DNA from 2 places in the Pantoea sp. R13S299 genome. Region 1 is predicted to be linked to the other one. Evidence: predicted binding sites of a transcription regulator. Region 1 holds the regulator's gene; the other holds the start of a gene.

Region 1 (4,428 bases):
CTGTTACGCATCTCGCGTCCGCGCGTCGCCCCGATGAACATCCCATCCAGCAGATAACACCAGACGCCGATCAGCGGCATGATTATTTGCCAGACCAGGTAGCGGTCAGCAGTCTGCTGGAGTGACTGAAGAGAGGTCAGCAGGGTAACGATCTGCGGGCCAAAAATGGCATAGATCAGTGAGAAAAACAGCGCCACCACCACTGCCTGCCGACAGGCGGAGTGCCAGACGTGCTGCAATTTACTGCCATCTTTTGCGCCATGCGCTTCACCGGCAAACGCTTCAACCGCGTAGGCAAAGCCATCCAGCGCGTAGGCCGTAAAGGTAATGAACATCAGTAATACCGCGTTAACCGCCACCACATCCGGACCCAGCCGCGCGCCTAGCACCGTCAGCGAGGCGAAACAGAGCTGCAGCATCAGAGAGCGCAGCATGATATCCCGGTTCAGTCGCAGCAGCCGACCGCTGTCACCGCGCCAGCTCTGTTTCAGCAGGCTTAACGTAATACCGCGCAGCTTTAACACCCGCCAGACCATGATGCCGCCGACGACCAGCGTGATGTACTCCGCCAGCGCCGTGGCGGTTGCCGCACCCGCAACACCCCAGTGCAGCCCCATCACCAGCCAGAGATCGAGCACGATGTTAACCAGATTGCCCACCACCAGCAGGATCACCGGCGCGCGCGCATACTGCACGCCCAGCAGCCAGCCCAGAATCACCAGGTTTGCCAGGGTGGCAGGCGCACTGAGCCAGCGAATCTGAATAAACAGCGCCGCCTGTTCCAGAACATCAGGATTGCCGCCAACCAGATGGGTCGCCAGCTGAATAATGGGATAACGTAAAGCGATGAACAGTACACCAGCCAGCAGCGCAATAATCAGCGGCTGCGTCAGCGCGCGTGCCAGAGCGGTTTTATCACCCGCACCAAACGCCTGAGCCGTCAGGCCAGTGGTACTCATTCGAAGGAAAAGCAGCAGCATAAAGAGGAAACTGGTCACTGTGGTCCCGACCGCAACCCCGCCAAGATAGACAGGGCTGTCGAGATGACCAATAACTGCAGTATCGACCACTCCCAGTAAAGGAACGGTGATATTTGAAAGGATCATCGGCAGCGCAAGCCGCCAGAGATTTTTATCCGTTGCCGTGATAAAGCGCATTCGCCGTTCCGTGCTCAGTGTCGCTGCAGTTAAGCAGGCGACAAAATTAGGGCAGACAGAATAGCATCAGAAAAGGCGAATGCACGCAGCCCTCAGAATCAGAGCCACTCGCCGTTACGGACCACGCCAACCGCCAGACCTTCAATGGTCAGCGACTGTGCACGGGTATCGACAACAATCGGGTCGAAATCGCTGTTTTCCGGCAGAAGATGCACGATAGCACCCTGCTTTTTCCAGCGTTTAACGGTCACTTCATCATCAATGCGGGCAACGACAACCTGGCCATTGCGCACATCCTGGGTTTTATGTACTGCGAGCAGGTCGCCGTCCATAATCCCGATATCTTTCATCGACATTCCGCTGACGCGCAGCAGGAAGTCGGCAGAAGGCTTGAACAGGCCCGGATCCACTTTGTAGTGGGTTTCGATATGTTCCTGCGCCATGATCGGCTCACCGGCAGCAACCCGGCCAATCAGCGGTAGCCCTTCTGAAACTTCTTCTTCCATTAACAGACGAATACCGCGCGATGCACCGGAAACGATCTCGATGACGCCTTTACGCGCCAGCGCTTTCAGATGCTCTTCTGCCGCATTCGGCGAGCGGAAGCCCAGCTGCGCGGCAATCTCTGCACGCGTAGGCGGCATGCCTGTTGAAGAAATATGGTCGCGAATCAGGTCATAGACCTGCTGCTGCCTGCTGGTTAATGCTTTCATCCCGCCCCCTGGTTGTTTATACAGTCGCTGTGAGTATATACAGGTATTGGTGAAATGGAAACCGATTGTCAGTGAAAACGCGCCCTGAGGCGCGTTGTGGAAGGCTTATCGCAAATGTGTCCAGAGCAGCGCGACCCAGACAAACAGGGCCAGTATGATGCTGATCAGCACCGCCGCCGAGCCCATGTCTTTTGCCCGGCCCGCCAGGGGATGGTGCTCCTGACCAATACGGTCAACCACCGCTTCAATGGCGCTATTGAGGATTTCGACAATGACGACCAGTACCACCGCGCCAATCATCAGGATGCGGGAGATCACATCGACATCCAGCCAGCACGCGATAATAATAGCGGCCAGCGCAGCCAGTGCTTCCTGGCGAAACGCCGCTTCATGTTGCCAGGCGGCGCGCAGTCCCTGCCATGAGTAACCTGCGGCTTTTACTATTCTGATAAGTCCGGTGGCATTATTTGCCATGATGTGAGAACCCTTTCATCGGATTGACGTCAATGTCTGGGCTGCGTGCAATTGGCACCACCACAGATCTTCGCTGCACTTTCTGCTATGCTTGCGGCGCTTTGCTAACAAGAGGCTTCATGTTGTCTATGTCAGGTTGGCGTAAACTCTATTACAAATTGCTTAATTTACCACTGTCGTTTTTGGTAAAAAGTAAGGCCATTCCGGCCGATCCCGTGTCTGAACATGGTCTGGATCCGACCCGACCTATTATGTATGTTTTGCCTTACGATTCGAAGGCCGACTTACTGACTTTACGCGCACAGTGTCTGCGGCATCATCTGCCCGACCCGCTTTCTCCGCTGGAGATTGATGGTTCACTGCTGCCGCGCCACGTGTTTATCCATGATGGCCCGCGCGTCTTCCCCTATTTTGTGCCCAGCGTGGAATCGGTGAAAATTTTTCACGATTACCTGGACCTGCATCGCAATAACCCTAAGCTCGATATTCAGATGCTGCCGGTCACCGTGATGTTTGGCCGCGCACCAGGACGTGAAGTCCAGGGCGAACCCACGCCACATCTGCGGTTGCTGAACGGCGTGCAGAAGTTCTTTGCCGTGATCTGGCATGGACGCGACAGTTTCGTCCGCTTCTCGCCAACCGTCTCGCTGCGCCGCATGGCCACGGAGCACGGTACCGATAAGTCGATTGCTCAGAAGCTGGCTCGTGTGGCACGCATCCATTTTGCCCGTCAGCGACTGGCGGCGATTGGCCCGCGTTTACCGGCGCGTCAGGATCTGTTTAATCGTCTGCTGCAATCCAAAGCGATTGAAAAAGCCGTCGAAGATGAAGCACGCAGCAAGAAAATCTCTCATGAGAAAGCGCAGCAGAATGCCGTCGAGATGATGGAGGAGATCGCTGCAAACTTCTCCTACGAAGCCATTCGCGTCACCGACCGTGTCATGGGCTGGCTCTGGAGTCGTCTCTATCAGGGCATCAACGTCAATGGCGGCGAAAAGGTTCGTCAGCTGGCGCAGGATGGCCACGAGATTGTCTATGTGCCCTGCCATCGCAGCCACATGGATTATCTGCTGCTCTCCTATGTGCTCTATCATCAGGGTCTGGTGCCGCCGCACATTGCAGCCGGTATCAATCTCAACTTCTGGCCAGCCGGCCCGATTTTCCGTCGTCTGGGCGCCTTCTTTATTCGTCGTACCTTTAAAGGCAATAAGCTCTACGCCACGGTATTCCGCGAATATCTCGGCGAGCTGTTCACCCGCGGCTATTCGGTTGAATACTTTGTTGAAGGGGGCCGTTCACGTACCGGTCGCCTGCTGGACCCTAAAACCGGCACTTTAGCCATGACGCTGCAGGCGATGCTGCGCGGCGGCAATCGTCCAATCACGCTGGTGCCGATCTACATTGGCTATGAGCATGTGATGGAAGTGGGTACGTACGCCAAAGAACTGCGCGGTGCGGCAAAAGAGAAAGAGGGCTTCATGCAGATGGTGCGCGGCTTACGCAAGTTGCGCAATCTCGGCCAGGGTTACGTTAACTTTGGCGAGCCGCTGCCGCTGGTCAACTATCTCAACAAACGGGTGCCGGAATGGCGCGATGCGATCGATCCGATTGAGCCGCAGCGTCCGAGCTGGTTAACGCCGACCGTCAATGATATCGCGGCCAGCCTGATGGTGCGTATCAATGAAGCGGGCGCGGCCAACGCCATGAACCTCTGTGTGACGGCGCTGCTGGCGTCACGTCAGCGCTCACTAACCCGTGAACAGTTGATTGAACAGCTGGAGTGCTATACCCAGCTGCTGCGCAATGTGCCTTATTCGCCAAACGCGACCGTACCCGATCTTTCCGCAGAAGCGCTGCTGGATCACGCCCTGGGTATGAATAAGTTTGAGAGTGAAAAGGACAGCATTGGCGACATCATCATTCTGCCGCGTGAGCAGGCCGTGCTGATGACCTACTATCGCAACAACATTCATCACATGCTGGTAATGCCGTCGCTGATTGCCGCCATTGTTCAGCAGCATCAGACGCTGACCGAAGCAGAACTGCTGCGTCAGGTGAGCCTGATCTATCCGATGCTGAAGAGT
Region 2 (4,428 bases), on a different contig from region 1:
TATCAATTTGTTTACATCGCAATTACAACCTGCCTCACAAAAACCGTTTTTAGCCCATTTTTGCAGCACCTGCGGCAATGATAATTGCCGTCGCTGCCTGGCCCTGTGTGGCATGACGCTTTGCGCTTACCGGCCATTCCGTTAAACTTGCTGCGATTAACCTCTCCTAAAAAAGGACATCCCTATGTACCAGGACATCATCCGCTCTGAGCTTAATGAAGCTGCTGATACGCTGAATAAATTCCTCAGCGACGACGCCAATATCCATGCGATCCAACGTGCTGCGGTGCTGCTGGCTGACAGCTTTAAGGCAGGCGGCAAGGTGCTTTCCTGTGGTAATGGCGGTTCACATTGCGATGCGATGCATTTCGCCGAAGAGCTGACCGGTCGCTACCGTGAAAATCGTCCTGGCTATCCGGCGATTGCCATCTCGGATGTCAGCCATCTCTCCTGCGTCAGTAATGACTTTGGTTATGACTATGTCTTCTCACGTTATGTGGAAGCGGTCGGGCGTCCGGGCGATGTGCTGCTGGGCCTCTCAACCTCCGGTAACTCTGCCAACATCATTAAAGCGATTGAAGCTGCCCGTGCTCAGGGGATGAAAGTGATCACCCTGACCGGTAAAGATGGCGGTAAGATGGCAGGCAGTGCCGACATTGAAATCCGGGTGCCACACTTTGGTTATGCCGATCGCATCCAGGAGATTCACATTAAAGTGATCCACATCCTGATGCTGCTGATCGAAAAAGAGATGGTGAAATAACAGCGCTGGCCTCCTGCCTGACGGGAGGCCGCAAAATCAGAGGCGGTGGCTATGTGCGAATTGCTCGGGATGAGCGCCAATGTTCCTACGGATATCTGCTTCAGCTTTACCGGACTGGTTCAGCGTGGCGGTGGAACCGGGCCTCACAAAGATGGCTGGGGCATTACCTTTTACGAAGATAAAGGTTGTCGTACGTTTAAAGATCCGCTGCCGAGCTTTAACTCGCCGATTGCGCGTCTGGTGCAGGAATATCCGATCAAATCGCATTCGGTGGTGGCGCATATCCGCCAGGCGAATCGCGGTCAGGTGTCGCTGGAAAATACCCATCCGTTTACCCGCGAGCTGTGGGGCCGTAACTGGACCTATGCGCACAACGGTCAGCTTAAGGGCTACCGGCAACTGGAGACCGGCACATTCCGGCCGGTAGGCGAAACGGACAGCGAGAAGGCGTTCTGCTGGATCCTGCATCAGCTGGCGACACGCTATCCGCGCACGCCGGGCAACTGGCCTGCGGTGTTTCGTTTTATCGGGGAGCTGGCCGTCACGTTGCGGCAGAAGGGCGTGTTTAACATGCTTCTGTCAGATGGCCGGTATCTGATGGCCTTCTGCTCCACTAACCTGTTCTGGATCACCCGCCGCGCACCCTTTGGCCGGGCGCAGTTGCTGGATCAGGATGTGGAGGTCGATTTCCAGCAGCACACCACGCCGCATGACGTGGTGACGGTGATTGCTACGCAGCCCCTGACGGCCAATGAAACCTGGCAGCGGATTGCGCCAGGTGAATGGGCGTTATTCTGCCTTGGAGAGCGCCAGGAATGAACGGGAAGCCGCTTCGGGACTGGCTAAAACCGGTGCCGGGCTGCTGTTCATCACATATTTACCGCTGGCGACATTGACCATCGGCGGCTGGTGATATTTAGCGAAGTAGGCGTATCCCGGCTGCAACTGCTGCCAGAAACCAGCATCGCTGGAGTAGCGGTGACGCTGCATGTTGCTGTCGGTCATGCGGAACGGATAGATGCTGATGCTGACATCCTGCTGGCCATTACGCAGCGCTGCGTTCACATAAGTAAAAATCTCATCCATATAGGCGTTAGTCATGGCATAGCAGCCAATCGACTTACAGTCGCCATGAATCATCAGGTAGTTACCGCTGTAGCCCTGATTCCGATCGAACTGATTCGGGAAGCCAATGTTGATCGCGCGATAAAAACGGCTATCCGGCTTCAGCTGATTCAGCTTCACGTTGTAAAAACCTTCCGGGCTTTTGAAATCGCCTTCACGGCGTTTCGGGCCGAGGCCGCCAGAAAAGTTACAGATGCGGTAGGTATCCAGCAGGCGGTATTCGTTACCGATTTTGCCGTAGAGTTCGAGTGTGCGTTCTTCCTTGAAGATCTGAATATAGACCGGGGTACCCAGTAACTGCTTCTTTAATTCTTTGCTGACCGGTGCCGTTGAGACGGGTTCGGGTGTCATTGCCATGCTGAGGGCTGGCAGTAAAATCATCGCAAACAGGAGTGCGATTTTGCCCATGCTGTGTATACCTTGAGGTGAAGAGAACATGACGCAAATTGTGCGTCTCTGTTTGCATTATCGGAACTGTCCGCTACCGCAGCGCAACATTAAACATTGTCTGTTTTTTTAGCAATACGCAGGCAGCCAGATTCGCGATTTACTGAAAGATATTCGGCCACAAATTTGTAAACTTTAATTGTGGGCGCGACAAATATTGCAGTTACCCCTGCCAACTGTATACTTATCCAGTGCCGGAGGGGGTATGCGTAAAATCATTCATGTCGATATGGACTGCTTCTATGCCGCGGTGGAGATGCGTGATAATCCCCAGCTGCGCGATATCCCGATCGCCATTGGTGGCAGCCGCGAACGTCGTGGCGTCATCAGCACCGCCAACTATCCGGCCCGCAAATTTGGCGTACGCAGCGCGATGCCAACCGGCATGGCCCTGAAATTATGCCCGCATCTGCGTCTGTTGCCAGGACGCTTCGACGCCTATAAAGAAGCCTCCGCACAAATCCGCGACATCTTTACCCGCTACACCCCGCTGATCGAACCGCTCTCCCTGGATGAAGCCTATCTGGATGTCACCGACAGCCCACACTGTCACGGCTCTGCCACGCTGATGGCGCAGGAGATTCGCGCCACTATCTACCGTGAAACCGGGCTGACCGCCTCAGCGGGCATCGCGCCGATTAAATTCCTGGCAAAGATCGCCTCCGATCTGAATAAGCCCGACGGGCAGTTTGTGATTACCCCGCCGGAGATGGCCGGTTTTCTGCTGACGCTGCCGCTAGCGAAGATCCCGGGCGTCGGCAAGGTCTCGGCAAAAAAGCTGGAGGAGATGGGGCTGGTAACCTGTGGTGACGTGCAGAAGGCCGATCTGGCGTTGCTGCTGAAGCGCTTCGGTAAGTTTGGCCGGGTGCTGTGGGAACGCAGTAATGGCCTTGATGACCGCAGCGTCATCGTTGAGCGTGAACGTAAATCGCTGGGAGTAGAACGCACGCTGGCGGAAGATATCAGCGACTGGGATGCCTGCCTGGAGATTATCGATTTTCTCTATGCCGAACTGGATCGTCGTCTGACGCAGATCCGACCCGACAAGCAGGTGGCGCGTCAGGGCGTCAAACTCAAGTTCAGTGATTTTCAGCAGACGACCCAGGAGCATATCTGGCCGGTACTGAATAAAGAGGACATGATTGCCATCGCCCGGAAAACCTGGGATGAGCGTCGTGCCGGGCGCGGCGTGCGGCTGGTGGGACTGCATGTCACCATGGTGGATCCCCAGCTTGAGCGTCAGCTGCTGCTGGGCCTGTAACGGTCAGCCTTACCGTTCGGCAAGGCTGACGCCGGATTACTTCTTATATTTCGCCTCAAGGGTAGCAAACCACGGCGCGACGAAATCCTCATTACTGCCCCAGCCCGGAATGATCTTGTTCAGCGACGCGACGTTTACCGCGCCAGGCTGGCTGTTGAGCTGCTGCTGAGAGATCGATGCAGCTTTAAACTGGTACGTCGCGGGTGTCTCTTCACCAGCAATCTTCTTCGCCACCAGCCGCATATTGACCGCGCCGATGGTTTTAGGATCGACCGCGACGGTCTGCACCCACGGGCTGTCCTTCTGGCGCATCAGCTGCAAATCCTGGTTCGAAACATCAATGCTGTAGAGCTTGATCTCGGTTCGGCCATTCTCCTGCAGCGCTTTGTAAGCGCCCTGGCTGAAGGCATCCCACGCACCCCAGATTGCGTCGATTTTCCCTTTCGGGTATTTCGCCAGAATCGCACCAATCTTGTTAGCGGTGTCGCCCTGAACGTCAGTTGAGACCGCGCCAATCGACTCCAGCTGATGAATGCCCGGATTCTCTTTCAGCAGTTTTTCATACACGACCTGACGGCGTTCCATCGGCGGGAAACCGGCGACCCACAGCTTGACGATGTTCGCCTTGCCGTTGAAATCATGGATGAGCTGGCCGAGCGACAGCTGCGCCAGCGAAGCGTCATCCTGCGCGGTGACGGTGACACCCGGAATCGGGCTATCCACCGGCGTATCAAACACCGACAGCTTAATGCCCGCATCGGCAATGCGCTTCACCAGTCCGCTGGCGTAGGGCGCTTTACCGTGCGACAGCACGATGCCGTCATATTTCTGG

Evidence for each region. The regulator LexA, encoded in region 1, represses DNA repair genes until DNA is damaged. The targets are predictions, from matches to a motif close to TNCTGTATGTACATACAGNA.
Region 2: dinB (DNA polymerase IV) is a predicted target of LexA. The motif match lies at 2,510-2,529, and genes of this name have one in related genera.

The regions. Positions count from the first base shown of each region.
Region 1 covers NZ_JBLYEF010000002.1:31,139-35,566, reverse strand. Annotated here, with positions in the region: gene dinF (MATE family efflux transporter DinF) at 1-1,157, opposite strand, end outside; gene lexA (transcriptional repressor LexA) at 1,256-1,870, opposite strand; gene ACN1CO_RS11135 (diacylglycerol kinase) at 1,976-2,344, opposite strand; gene plsB (glycerol-3-phosphate 1-O-acyltransferase PlsB) at 2,473-4,428, shown strand, end outside.
Region 2 covers NZ_JBLYEF010000001.1:34,423-38,850, forward strand. Annotated here, with positions in the region: gene lpcA (D-sedoheptulose 7-phosphate isomerase) at 185-763, shown strand; gene ACN1CO_RS00195 (class II glutamine amidotransferase) at 815-1,582, shown strand; gene dpaA (peptidoglycan meso-diaminopimelic acid protein amidase) at 1,553-2,296, opposite strand; gene dinB (DNA polymerase IV) at 2,541-3,596, shown strand; gene ACN1CO_RS00210 (sugar ABC transporter substrate-binding protein) at 3,633-4,428, opposite strand, start outside.